DNA from 4 places in the Peribacillus sp. R9-11 genome. Region 2 is predicted to be linked to each of the others. Evidence: riboswitches for the same ligand, from Rfam matches in the RefSeq annotation. Region 2 holds a riboswitch; each other region holds the start of a gene.
The links. A riboswitch is a leader RNA that binds a small molecule or an ion and turns the genes downstream of it on or off. The one in region 2 is predicted to bind thiamine pyrophosphate.
Positions count from the first base shown of each region.

Region 1: linked by a shared signal. The riboswitch ahead of RE409_RS20925 (ABC transporter substrate-binding protein) and the one ahead of tenA (thiaminase II) in region 2 are both predicted to bind thiamine pyrophosphate.
Region 3: linked by a shared signal. The riboswitch ahead of thiC (phosphomethylpyrimidine synthase ThiC) and the one ahead of tenA (thiaminase II) in region 2 are both predicted to bind thiamine pyrophosphate.
Region 4: linked by a shared signal. The riboswitch ahead of tenA (thiaminase II) and the one ahead of tenA (thiaminase II) in region 2 are both predicted to bind thiamine pyrophosphate.

Region 1 covers NZ_CP133763.1:4,297,849-4,301,017, forward strand. Annotated here, with positions in the region: gene RE409_RS20915 (ABC transporter permease) at 1-221, opposite strand, end outside; gene RE409_RS20920 (thiamine-binding protein) at 218-502, opposite strand; gene RE409_RS20925 (ABC transporter substrate-binding protein) at 514-1,518, opposite strand; TPP riboswitch at 1,650-1,759, opposite strand; gene RE409_RS20930 (protein-glutamine gamma-glutamyltransferase) at 1,981-2,808, shown strand; gene rarD (EamA family transporter RarD) at 2,971-3,169, opposite strand, start outside.
Region 2 covers NZ_CP133763.1:1,528,066-1,531,234, reverse strand. Annotated here, with positions in the region: gene RE409_RS07380 (aspartyl-phosphate phosphatase Spo0E family protein) at 92-238, opposite strand; gene RE409_RS07375 (Fur-regulated basic protein FbpA) at 513-728, opposite strand; SAM riboswitch class I at 875-979, opposite strand; TPP riboswitch at 1,138-1,241, shown strand; TPP riboswitch at 1,320-1,409, shown strand; gene tenA (thiaminase II) at 1,528-2,217, shown strand; gene thiW (energy coupling factor transporter S component ThiW) at 2,233-2,754, shown strand; gene thiD (bifunctional hydroxymethylpyrimidine kinase/phosphomethylpyrimidine kinase) at 2,723-3,169, shown strand, end outside.
Region 3 covers NZ_CP133763.1:813,099-816,267, forward strand. Annotated here, with positions in the region: gene RE409_RS03880 (HAD family hydrolase) at 154-942, shown strand; TPP riboswitch at 1,093-1,209, shown strand; gene thiC (phosphomethylpyrimidine synthase ThiC) at 1,343-3,124, shown strand; gene RE409_RS03890 (hypothetical protein) at 3,147-3,169, shown strand, end outside.
Region 4 covers NZ_CP133763.1:2,537,007-2,540,175, forward strand. Annotated here, with positions in the region: gene RE409_RS12340 (acyl-CoA dehydrogenase family protein) at 1-1,066, shown strand, start outside; TPP riboswitch at 1,282-1,410, shown strand; gene tenA (thiaminase II) at 1,563-2,246, shown strand; gene RE409_RS12350 (ECF transporter S component) at 2,259-2,843, shown strand; gene RE409_RS12355 (ABC transporter ATP-binding protein) at 2,856-3,169, shown strand, end outside.

The sequences.
Region 1 (3,169 bases), 2.8 Mb from region 2:
CAGCTTCCAATAAAAAAACCAGATAATGCAAGGTTAGTAGTTGATATAAGGTGTCCAAAAAGGCTATGAAACGACTCTATTCCCTCGATAAAAATGGCTGATGGAGCAGGAAGTAGCCATTTTTCAACCTTTAATAAGCCTGTTGCTAACTCCCACACTATTAGCAACAATAATAAAAGAAAGAAGGGAGCCCCCTTCTTCCAAATCTTTCTTCCGCTCATGGCCGATATTTCTCCGTTAACGTATCCATCGTGATTCCGCTAGGCTGGTACAATATTTTCACTTGGGAAATGACATTCGGCGAACCTATTTCAATCATTCTCACATTCATTTTTTCTATAACGGCCAGAAGCTCAGAAAGCTCACCTTCCATTGTTGTTTCAAGCGGGTGCACCTCGTACTTGACACCTGATTCATCGATGATTTTGATCGCTTCATCGACTAAGGGGATGACATTTTCCCCTTTAGGAATAATTTGTATACTAATTAATGAGTTTGCCATTGTAGTTCCTCCTATTGTGGTAAAAATTCATTGGTAAATGCTTTCTCAGGATCGAAATCACCTTCAAGAAGATTATTTTCAGTCATCCACTCACTATAATTCTTCCAAATTTCAAGCTTTTGTTCACCCCATCTAGGAGCATCATCCTGATACTTAGATGCAAGCCACTTCTGGCTTTTCTTCACTAGCTTTTTATCTAGATCTGGTGCAGCCTTGATTAAAATGTCTGCCGCATCATCAGGATTCTTAATCGCAAACTGGTACCCTTTCGAAGTTGCCTCTACGAACGCTTTAACAGTATCTGGATCCTCTTTAATCATCTTTTCATTTGTGGTCAAAACAGGCGTATAGTAATCGAGCTTATCTGAGTAATCAGTTAAGTAAACCATATTCAGCTTTTCATTTCGCAATTCAGCCTCAATACCTGTCCATCCATAATAAATCCAAGCGAAATCAATATCTCTTTTCACTGAAGTGAAAAAATCCGAGTCGCCTGTATTTACTATTTCCACTTTATTTACATCCGCATTATCTTTTGTCATGAGAGATTCGATGATAGCCTTTTCAACTGGAGACCCCCAGCCACCATACGTTTTCCCTTCAAAATCCTTAGGTGTTTTAATATTTTTAGCCACAGGAGAAGCGAATCCTGAGGTATTATGCTGGATGACAGCCGCTAACGAAACAATCGGCACGCCTTGCACACGAGCCTGTGTAATGCCCTCCTGGTAGCTCACGCCAAATTCTGATTTCCCTGAAGCCACAAGCTTATCAGCTCCTGCCTCACCTGGCATGATAATTTCTACATCCAGGCCTTGTTCTTTAAAATACCCTTTTTCCTTCGCTACATACAATCCTGTATGGTTTGTATTCGGTGTCCAATCGAGAACAACCGAAACCTTTTTTAATTCTTTATTGTCTTCATTTTTACCTGCTTCTTCCTTTTCAGTAGTGCCGCCAGCACCACATCCAGCTAAAAGGAATAACAAAGTTATCAGTGGCAATAATTTATTCACTATTTTTCCTCCTACACATTATATAAGGTCCATATGCCGAAACTTTATTGGGTGCCAGTCCCCATCCAAATAATAGATTAAAAAACAAAAACGCCCGAGGATGAATTCGGACGTTAACATACAAAACAGAAAGTCAGTCATAATATGTTCCCTCCGCTGGCATCATCCAGATCAGGTTCAAAGAGTCAGCATCTTAAGGACGCAATCTCAGCCAGCAATACCGGCTCCCCTACATTTCTTGCACATATGAACTTTTCTCTCTCATTATATCAATTCATACAGAAAAGGGAATACTAATTTGCTTCTTCTAACGATGGGCCATTCTGATCATCCTCAGTAATAGGAATAAAATTTGATCAGTATTGTTCAGCAACTCATATAATAATTATTATTACACTGTAGATAGTTCTTGAACTACTTGAATTAATCATTTAATTTTGTGACCAAGAGGTGGATATGATTATGATAAAAATTAATCAAAAATGGTTAGATGTCAGTCAAATCCAACCAGGTATAATATCTGAAAAAGCATTAGAAATTCTCCAATTAATGTGGAAATATCCGAATATTTTTGTATATAAGACAATGGAAGATCTTAAATTCGATATAGAGATGAGGCTGCAAGTCAATAAAGCTGCCGTTTCGTTAGATAAGAGTAATCCTGAATTTACAATACTCGAGGATTCTGTATGCAATGAACAATATTGGCGACTTACAAAAGATGGAGCATTTGAGCTTAAACCAAGCGTACCCCCTCATCTGGCACTTGAGGATATTTTCATAAACGGAAGTCTTTACGCTTTCGAATGCGGGACAGCGATAGTCATTGTTTTTTTAAAAGCTGTTTTAGATACGGTTGGTCCTAAGAATTTTGACCGTCTTTTTTCAGGCCTTACTCTTTATGACTGGCACTATCCGCAGAATTTGATTCTTCGAGTTCATGAAGGGACGGGTTATGTACCAGGCGACTGTGTTTACTTCAAAAACCCAGATTACGACCCGAGCACTCCAGAATGGCAAGGGGAAAATGCGATATTCCTTGGAGAAAACCTCTTTTATGGCCATGGGATTGGGATTACCAATCAACAAGGAATCATCGATGAATTAAATAGCAATAGAAAGTGGAATGCCATCATATCAGCGTTCCTAACAAAGCATATTGTAAGTATAAATAGTTCCCACTATAGTCAATTCAAGCCAAATATCCCCCGTAATAACTCCGTGTCGCTTCATGACTGCCTATCCAATATAATTGTTTCTGAAATAGGCTCGAGAACTTTTCTAGCGTAGGATTAACCGTTTCTCTTATTAAAGATATAGATTTTGAATCACTTTTCGTTTATTTTAATAGCTTGTGAAACTCGACACTGACTAACAATTTTTTTCAGAGTGACGTGTATCACTATAAAAAAAACGCTTGGGAAATGGATTTCCTCAAGCGTTTTTTTCTTTTTATGCACCAAAGTTTCTTTTTTCTTTAAACCTACGTGTCCCTGCCTTCCCCCATTTTGTAATGGAAAGCGTATAAACCACCAAGGCAGACCAAATGAATAAAAAGGCTAAAAGATGTGCTTTTGTAAAACTTTCATGATAGACAAATACCCCGATTAACAAGGTTAAGGTTGGAGCAATATACTGAAAAATGCCAAGC
Region 2 (3,169 bases):
TTTTTAGTTTCAATGAAGAAATCTATTTTAAAGTCACTGACGAAATTTAAAAATCACTATAAACTTTCTTAAGCAAAAAATATTGTGATTTTCATTTATTTGTTATAGCATTTAACAGCGAATCCAATTCTTGACTTGCTTGAACAGTTAGAAGGCTTGTAAAACCATAATCAGCTGCCAATTTAATCATTTCCCGTCTCTTTTCTTCTATTCTTTCTACGGTTATCTGTGGGGGCATCTATAGTCACTTCCTATTTATTCAATTTTCTTACATCTTTTATGATAAAGAAATAAGTAGTTAAAATCAACCATATATGGAAATTAAAATGTGTTATTCCACAAGGTAAATGTGACAAAAAGCCTATTCTATTCCCTGTTTGTGTCTTTTTTGTGACATTTTATATTCTTGACAAATATAAAAAAGCATTCACTCATGTACACTGCGAATGCTTTAATAATATTCATCAGATTAAATAATATTTTAAGATAGTAAAGTATTTTAAGAACTCTTACTATGTCATCCACTCTGAAGGAGACTCGATATTAGGTCTATTTATAACAATCTTATATTCATCTTCAAGCACTTTTAAAGGAACATCATAAAGATGTCTTTCATCAGAGGTTTTATAAACTCCATTCGCTAATAACTCTTCAATCAGCAATGCCTTCCTCTGTTCAATTCTCTTAAATAATTCTGCCATGTAAATGGCTCCTTTCCTTGTCTTCATCAGCCCGCCTTCATATGAGCTAAATTGTAGTAACAGGTATCATTTTCACCAAATTATATCTTTTCTATTATGTCACTAAACGTTATTTCACAAAAATAAAAGCCTCTTCTAATTCAAGAAGAGGCTTACAGTAGTCCGTTCGGCTCTTCTTATCTTCCAAGCGTATGCTTGTTGGATGTAGCACAGTTCCCAAAATGGGTCTGCTGCCGAGGTTTCTTTGGGCCAAGTCCCTCCACCTCTCTGGATAAGAATTCAATATATAAATGATGTAGACATGATTTTATCCCAATATTCTTCAAAAGTCAATCACATGGTTCTCCCTTTTTTTGATAGGTATTCTCTATAGACCCCATTCAAATTGGGTTGCAATTTCCTGGCTTTCTGATATGATGTCAGTAATTACATACATTCACACCACTAGGGGAGTCTTTTTAAGACTGAGATGGAATTTGTTCCGGACCCTTTGAACCTGAACCGGATCATACCGGCGGAGGGAAGTGGATGATATCGTCTTTAAACACATGACTTTATCCATCTGCCCCGCTCCGTATTTCAGGAGCGGTTTTTTTTTCAGATGGAAAAGGTGAATAATTAGACTGCTAGGGGAGCACTTTTGCTGAGAATCAAACCCTTTGCACCTGATCTGGTCATACCAGCGGAGGGAAGCAGGCTGTAAGAAGGAATTTGCTTCTTCCTCGGTAACAGCCGCTTTCTTTCAGAGAGCGGTTTTTTTGTTTATCAGATAGTGTATGCATACTTTACAATTTTAGTAAATTTTAAATTTCAAGGAGGATGTACCATGGAGAATACAAAATTAGAAACCTTCAGTGATAGACTTCATGAACGGGCAAAAGGAATCTGGAAAAGGAACCATACACATCCCTTTGTTCAGGCGATTGGAGATGGGACGCTTTCAGAAAAGAAATTTGCCTATTACCTAAAGCAGGACTATATCTATCTTATGGATTATTCCAAACTCTTTGCGTTAGGAGTCATCAAAGCTCATAATCTCGAAACCATGGCTAAGTTTGCAAGTATTTTGAATGAAACCCTTCAAGTAGAAATGGATATCCATCGACATTATGCTTTGGAATTCGGAATCAGCTCAATCGAATTGGAAAATACAGAACCTACTCCAACCACTCTAGCTTATACGGGTTACATGCTAAATGCAGCCCAAAATGGGACTTTGGCCGACCTGATTGCCTGCCTCCTTCCATGCGCTTGGGATTATTATGAGATCGGCTTGCTATTAAAAGAACAAAATGGTGAAGCATTAGAAAACAATCGCTATGCTGATTGGATTAAATCATATTCGTCTCCTGAATTCGGTAAAGCACACAAATGGCTGATTGCTTTGTTGGAAGAGTTAACAGAAGGCATGCCTGAAAAGGAACTTCTTAGATTAGAGAAGCATTTTTTGGTGACTTCCCGTTATGAATATTTATTCTGGGATATGGTTCAAAATGAGCAGGATTGGCCACTGTAGGATGTTGTCATGATGATGAATCCAATCAAGAAAATGACGTTGACTGCCATGATCACGGCCATTACTACCATAACTAGTTCATTCATTTTCATCCCGGCCGGATTTGCAAAAATCTTTCCGATTCAGCATCTGGCAAATGTCATGACAGCCGTTTTATTGGGACCGGCTTATGCGGTAACACAAGCTTTTTTAGTTTCCATCATTAGAAACATGTCTGGTACAGGTTCAATTTTCGCCTTTCCGGGCAGCATGATCGGTGCACTATTGGCTGCCGTCCTTTATCGAAAAACACAAAGCTTGAAATTCGCTTGTTTAGGGGAAGTGATAGGGACCGGCATTCTTGGATCCCTAGCTTGTTATCCCCTTGCTGTCCTCCTATTGGGAGAAAAAGCAGCTATTTTTGGTTTTTTACCAGCTTTTATGCTTAGTTCATTCGCAGGTGCCATTTTAGCTTTCATTTTACTGAAAATACTTTTAAAAAATAATTATATGAAGGGGTTTTTTTATGAAAACAGCGTTAACCATCGCAGGCTCTGACTCAGGGGGCGGTGCTGGAATACAAGCTGATTTAAAAACATTTTCTGCACATGGGGTTTTTGGAATGTCTGTCATTACAGCTGTAACGGCACAAAATACAATGGAGGTACGTTCAGTACAAGCTATAGATACAGGTATCATAACGGATCAAATTGCAGCTATTTTTGAAGATATACACGTCGATGCAGTAAAAATAGGTATGCTTGGATCAAAAGAAATAGTTGAAACAGTCGCCGCGTCTCTAAATACCTTCTTACCCGCAATCGTTATCCTTGATCCTGTCATGATTTCCAAAAGCGGCCATCATTTGCTCGATGAAAAAGCTGTCTCTGCTTTAAAAACAGAATTACTGCCGCTTGCAACACTTGTAACACCGAATGTACCCGAAGCCGAAGTCCTTACTGGCTTGTCGATT
Region 3 (3,169 bases), 710 kb from region 2:
AGTTTTCATGAGCAAATAGGGTAAGCCTTTTGATATTTCAAAGAAAGATGAAGGCATTTTACCGATAGTTATTCTTTTTCTAATGGTTGTGGTTTATTATTGTAATAGTGTAATTTTTTCGAATTCAATGGTAGGGAAAAGAGGGTGAGCATTTTGGTAAAGGCAGTTTTTTTTGATTTAGATGATACGTTACTTTGGGATCAGAAGAGTGTGAAAGAGGCTTTTATAGCGACATGCGAATTGGCAAAGGCGAAATATGATTTGAATGTTGACGAGTTTGAGGAAGCGGTACGGAAAGAAGCACGTGAGCTTTATTCTTCTTATGATACATATGAATTTACGCAAATGATCGGTATCAACCCGTTTGAAGGACTTTGGGGTAATTTTCAAGATGATCATGATGAATTCCGTAAGATGGCCGAGATTGTACCAGCTTATCGGAAAGAGGCATGGACAAGAGGCTTGAAGGCATTAGGGATAGATGACCCGGCATTTGGTCTTGAGCTAGCAGAACGTTTCCCTGCTGAGAGACGGAAAAAACCATTTATTTATGAAGAAACATTCCAGGTGTTAGATGAGTTAAAAGGGAAGTACAAATTGTTATTGCTGACGAATGGTTCGCCTGAGCTTCAAAATACGAAGCTTGAAATCACGCCTGAGTTAGTTCCTTATTTCGATCAAATCGTTATTTCCGGCGCGTTTGGACGTGGGAAACCGGATGCTTCTATTTTCGAGCATGCATTAGAAATCATGGAGCTTGATAAGCATGAAGTATTAATGGTCGGCGACAATTTAATGACGGATATCCTTGGTGCATCACGTGCAGGCATTAAATCGGTTTGGATAAACCGTCATGATAAGGAACGGAATGAAGTCATCCCTAATTATGAAATCACGCATTTAGAGGAGCTTTTTCCTATCCTTGAGAGTCTAAATAAATAACGGATATATCCCCTTCAAGTAGTAAGTTCAAAAAAACTTAACTTGGAGGGGATTTTATTTAATTCAAAACATGGCATTAAAATAATAGGTCTTTGAATTTATTTACAAACCAAAATGGATGGTATATAGTTACCATGTAATAATTAATATTATTCAGACTAGGGGTGTCCAATAAAAGTTGGGCTGAGAGAGAAGCGCGTTAAAGCTTCTTAACCCTCAGGACCTGATCTGGTTCATACCAGCGTGGGGAAGTTAGAATCTACTATTCAATGACATATAATTTGGTCATTTCTGTAGTCATACTAACTTTAGCCGGGTCTTAAATATGAGACCTGGCTTTTTCGTGCGAAAATGGATTGGATTTTGTCCTTTTTAATCTAACTTAAAAAGGAGAAATGAAATCATGAGTAATTCAGTAAATGACATGAACGTTTCAATTATGTCCAATTTTGCAGGAAGTAAAAAAGTTTATGTAGAGGGGTCTAGACCTGATATAAAAGTTCCTATGCGTGAAATTAAACTAAGTCCCACAACAGGAGCATTTGGTGAAGAGGAAAATTTACCTCTACGCGTATATGATACTAGCGGTTTCTATACGGATTCTGAGTATTCTATTGATATTCGTAAAGGTCTTGACCCTATTAGACGCAACTGGGTTCTTGAACGGGAAGACGTTGAAGAGTATGTGGGGCGTGAAATAAAACCAGAAGATAATGGGTATAAAAAAGTTGAGTCTCATTCCAAAGCAGAAGTTTTTCCGGGATTGATACGAAATCCTTTGCGTGCAAAGAAGGGGAGAAACATAACCCAACTCCATTATGCTCGTAAAGGTATCATTACCCCAGAAATGGAGTTTATTTCGATTAGAGAAAGTGTTTCCGCTGAGTTTGTACGAGATGAAGTAGCTAGCGGGCGGGCCATTATACCGGCTAATATTAACCATCCTGAAAGTGAGCCGATGATTATCGGACGTAATTTTCATGTGAAAATAAATGCGAATATTGGGAATTCAGCGGTTAGTTCATCCATCGAAAATGAAGTAGAAAAAATGACTTGGGCCACTCGCTGGGGAGCCGATAACATCATGGATCTCTCTACCGGAAAAAATATACACACAACCCGTGAATGGATTATTAGAAATTCGCCTGTACCTGTTGGAACAGTACCGATTTATCAAGCGCTTGAAAAAGTAGATGGAGTCGCTGAAAATTTAACATGGGAGGTTTTTCGGGATACTTTAATTGAGCAGGCTGAGCAAGGTGTTGATTACTTTACCATACATGCTGGTGTGCTTCTGCGATATATCCCATTAACAGCAAAGCGGATGACGGGAATTGTTTCCCGTGGGGGTTCTATTATGGCTCAATGGTGTCTGGCTCATCATGAAGAAAGCTTCCTCTATACTCATTTTGAAGAAATCTGTGAAATCATGAAAGCATATGATGTATCTTTCTCATTAGGAGATGGACTTCGTCCTGGATCTATTGCAGATGCAAACGACGAGGCGCAATTTGCGGAATTGGAAACATTGGGTGAACTAACAAAGATTGCTTGGAAACATGATGTACAAGTTATGGTTGAGGGGCCCGGTCACGTTCCAATGCATTTAATTAAAGAAAATATGGATAAGCAACTGGAAGTTTGTCAAGAAGCCCCATTCTATACATTGGGACCCCTAACAACTGATATAGCTCCTGGCTACGATCATATTACTTCTGCGATTGGGGCTGCCATGATTGGCTGGTTTGGAACTGCGATGCTTTGTTATGTGACACCGAAAGAGCACCTTGGTCTTCCAAATAAAGAGGATGTTCGAATAGGGGTTATTACGTATAAAATTGCAGCCCATGCCGCTGACCTAGCAAAAGGCCATCCAAATGCTCAAAAACGAGATGATGCCCTTTCAAAAGCAAGATTCGAATTTCGTTGGAGAGATCAGTTTAATCTATCGCTCGATCCTGAAAGAGCCGTTGAATATCACGATGAAACTCTGCCTGCTGAGGGTGCCAAAACAGCTCACTTTTGTTCAATGTGCGGTCCTAAATTCTGCAGCATGAGAATCTCACAAGATATTCGTGATTTAGCTAAAGAAAAAGGGCTTGGTTTTGAGTCTGTAATTGATGAAGGCTTGAAAGAAAAAGCGAATGAATTTAGAAACACAGACGGAAAAATCTATCAATAATATGGACGAAAAGGAGAATTCGATGAATCGAGTAATCCAGATTAA
Region 4 (3,169 bases), 1.0 Mb from region 2:
GTTAATTGAAGAAAGCAATGAAATCCCAGAAATCATTATGGGGAAATCGAAAGAAATGGGACTGTTTGGCCTTAGCATTCCTGTAGAATATGGTGGGTTAGGCATTGATATGGTAGGGAAATGCGCCATTCTAGAGGAGTTGGGAAGAACACATAACGGTTATACAACAGTAATAGGCGGACATACGGGAATTGGCGGCGTTGGAATTGTAGAGATGGGAAATGAAGAACAAAAACGCAGATATTTACCTGACATGGCATCAGGTGACAGAATTGGCGCTTTTGCTTTAACTGAACCAAGCGCAGGTTCACATGCCTCAAATCTGAAAACAACAGCGGTTAAAAAGGGTGAAAAGTATATCCTGAATGGAAGCAAACATTACATTACTAATGCTCCAATCGCAGATGTGTTTACAGTAATGGCTGTTACAGATCCTTCTAAGGGTGCAAAAGGAATCACATCTTTTATCGTCGAAAAAGACTCCCCAGGATTTCAACTAGGAAAAATCGAACGGAAAATGGGCCTTCATGGTTCACATTCTTCTGAAATTTTCTTTGAGGATTGTGAAGTTCCAGTTGAGAATGTATTGGGTGAAGAGGGGCAAGGGTATATGAATGCCCTGAAAATCTTGGCGAATGGACGTGCAGGAATGGCAGCACGAAACCTAGGGTCGTGTGAAAAATTACTTGAGATGTCGATTGATTTTGCTCATATGAGAATTCAGTTCGACAAACCAATCTTCGAACAACAAATTATTCAACATTACTTGGCAGATATGGCATTAGATACAGAAGCCCTTCGATCCATGACCTATCGCGTTGCGTGGATGGTTGATCAAAAAAAGAACGTCATTAAAAATGCGGCTATGGTCAAGTTACTTGGTTCAGAAACGTATAATCGTGTAGCTGATAAGGCTCTCCAAATTCATGGAGGGATTGGTTACATTTCTGAATATCCCATTGAACGTTTTTATCGTGATGCACGTATTACGAGAATTTATGAAGGTACATCCGAAATCCAAAAGAATATCATAGCGGCTCAGCTTCATAAACAGTACCAACGATAATTAGGAAAGCAGGATTAATAGTAAAATAAACTTTGCTTAAGGTTAATAGAGAATATTTTTTATGTGATTAAGTTCGATTTCCAAAGAGTATGTTAGGCGATTTTTTATTTAACATATCGTTGGATTTTATACATTACTAAAAAAAACTTTATTTAATAAGTTTGACAATTAGATTGAACGTGTTAATATAAAGGCAAATGAACTAAATATACAATTTGTACCACTAGGGGTGCTTTACAGGTAAAAGTCAATTTTACCGCAGAAGCTGAGATTAAAGTATAACTTTAAGACCCTTAGAACCTGATCTGGTTTACACCAGCGTAGGGAAGTGGGGTCATGAAACAATACGTTTATGTATTATTTCAAGTACAACCACTTTCTTTACGTCGGTAAAGGAAGTGGTTTTTTATTTGCTCAAAAGAGGTGATTATAGGTTACCAATCATTATTTATCCAGTTTCATTGCTTAATAAAATACAAATTTGGAGGTATAGAAAATGAAATTTTCAGAGGTCATTCGTAAAGAAGTAGATCATATTTGGGAAGCAAGCTTCAATCACCCGTTTGTTAGAGGAATTGGAGATGGCACATTGCCAGTAGAGTGTTTTCGTTTTTATGTCATGCAAGATGCATATTATTTATCTCACTTTGCTAGAGTTCAAGCTTTAGGTGCAGTCAAAGCAACAGATTTACATACAACTAGTCGACTAGCAAGCCATGCACAAGGAACATATGAAGCTGAATTAAAGCTTCATGAAAATTTTTCTGAGAGATTAGGTATTACAGAAGAAGAAAGGAAAAACTTTAAGCCTGCTCCTACTGCCTATGCCTACACATCCCATATGTATCGTGCCGCGTATTCTGGCCATTTAGGGGATGTGATTGCGGCCATCTTACCGTGTTACTGGCTGTACTATGAAATAGGTGAAAAACTGCAAGGGTGTATACCTGATGAGCCAATTTATCAAGAGTGGATTGCGGCATACGGAGGAGAATGGTTCCGTACGTTGGTAGAAGAACAAATCGCGAGACTTGATGAGATCGCTGAAAAAGTAACGGAAGAAGACAAAGAAAGAATGAAAGAGCATTTTATCCTTAGCAGTCAATATGAATACTCATTTTGGGAAATGGCTTATCGCTTAGAAACTTGGCCAGTGCATAAGGAAACATTAGAAGTATAAAGGAGATTGACAATGAGAAAAGGGTTGAAATTAACGGATATTTTAGTCACAATCGTGATTGCCGTCGCATTTGGAATAGTTTATATCCTTTGGGGATCGATATATTATTCCGTTAAACCATTAGGGTTACATGTAGATCAATTAATTTATGGAATGTGGTTTATAGCAGGGCCCGTTGCTTTTTTAGTTATGAGGAAACCGGGTGTGGCTCTGTTGGCAGAAATCGCGGCAGCGTCCGGTGAATTCTTTTTAGGTTCACCGTGGGGATTAACCGTACTCTTATATGGAGTTGTACAAGGAGTATTCGCGGAACTGGTGTTTATGGCGTTCAGGTATAAAAAGTTTAATATGTCGGTTGCTGTATTAGCGGCGATAGCTTCATGTGTAGGATCGGTCCTCATGGATTTTGCATACGGAGAAATTGGTGCCCTCTCTCTTTGGAATTTACTATTATTTATGATTGCAAGATTTATCGGGTCAATTTTCTTTGCTGGTGTATTTGCTTACTATCTAGTAAAAGTATTAGAAGCAACAGGAGTAACTAATCTAGTTCGTCCAGTATCAAGTAAGGATTATGCTGCACTGGATCAAAAGTAGAGGTTGATAAGTATGGAACGAATAGCTCTTGTTGAAAAGTTAAGATTGAAGTTTCCCGGTGATGAGTCCTTGATATTCAAGGACTTATCCGTCTCGTTTGATAAAGGTGAAAAAGTTCTATTGTTGGGACCGTCCGGATGTGGAAAGTCTACACTTTTGCAAGTGTTAAGTGGGCTGATCCCACATTCCATTGAAGTCCCGATGAAAGCGAAAGAACTGGAGAGCCCTTCTTCATGGGGATATGTTTTTCAAGACCCAGATAGTCAGTTTTGTATGCCATTTGCAGATGAAGAAATTGCCTTCGTCCTTGAAAACCTTTCCGTTCC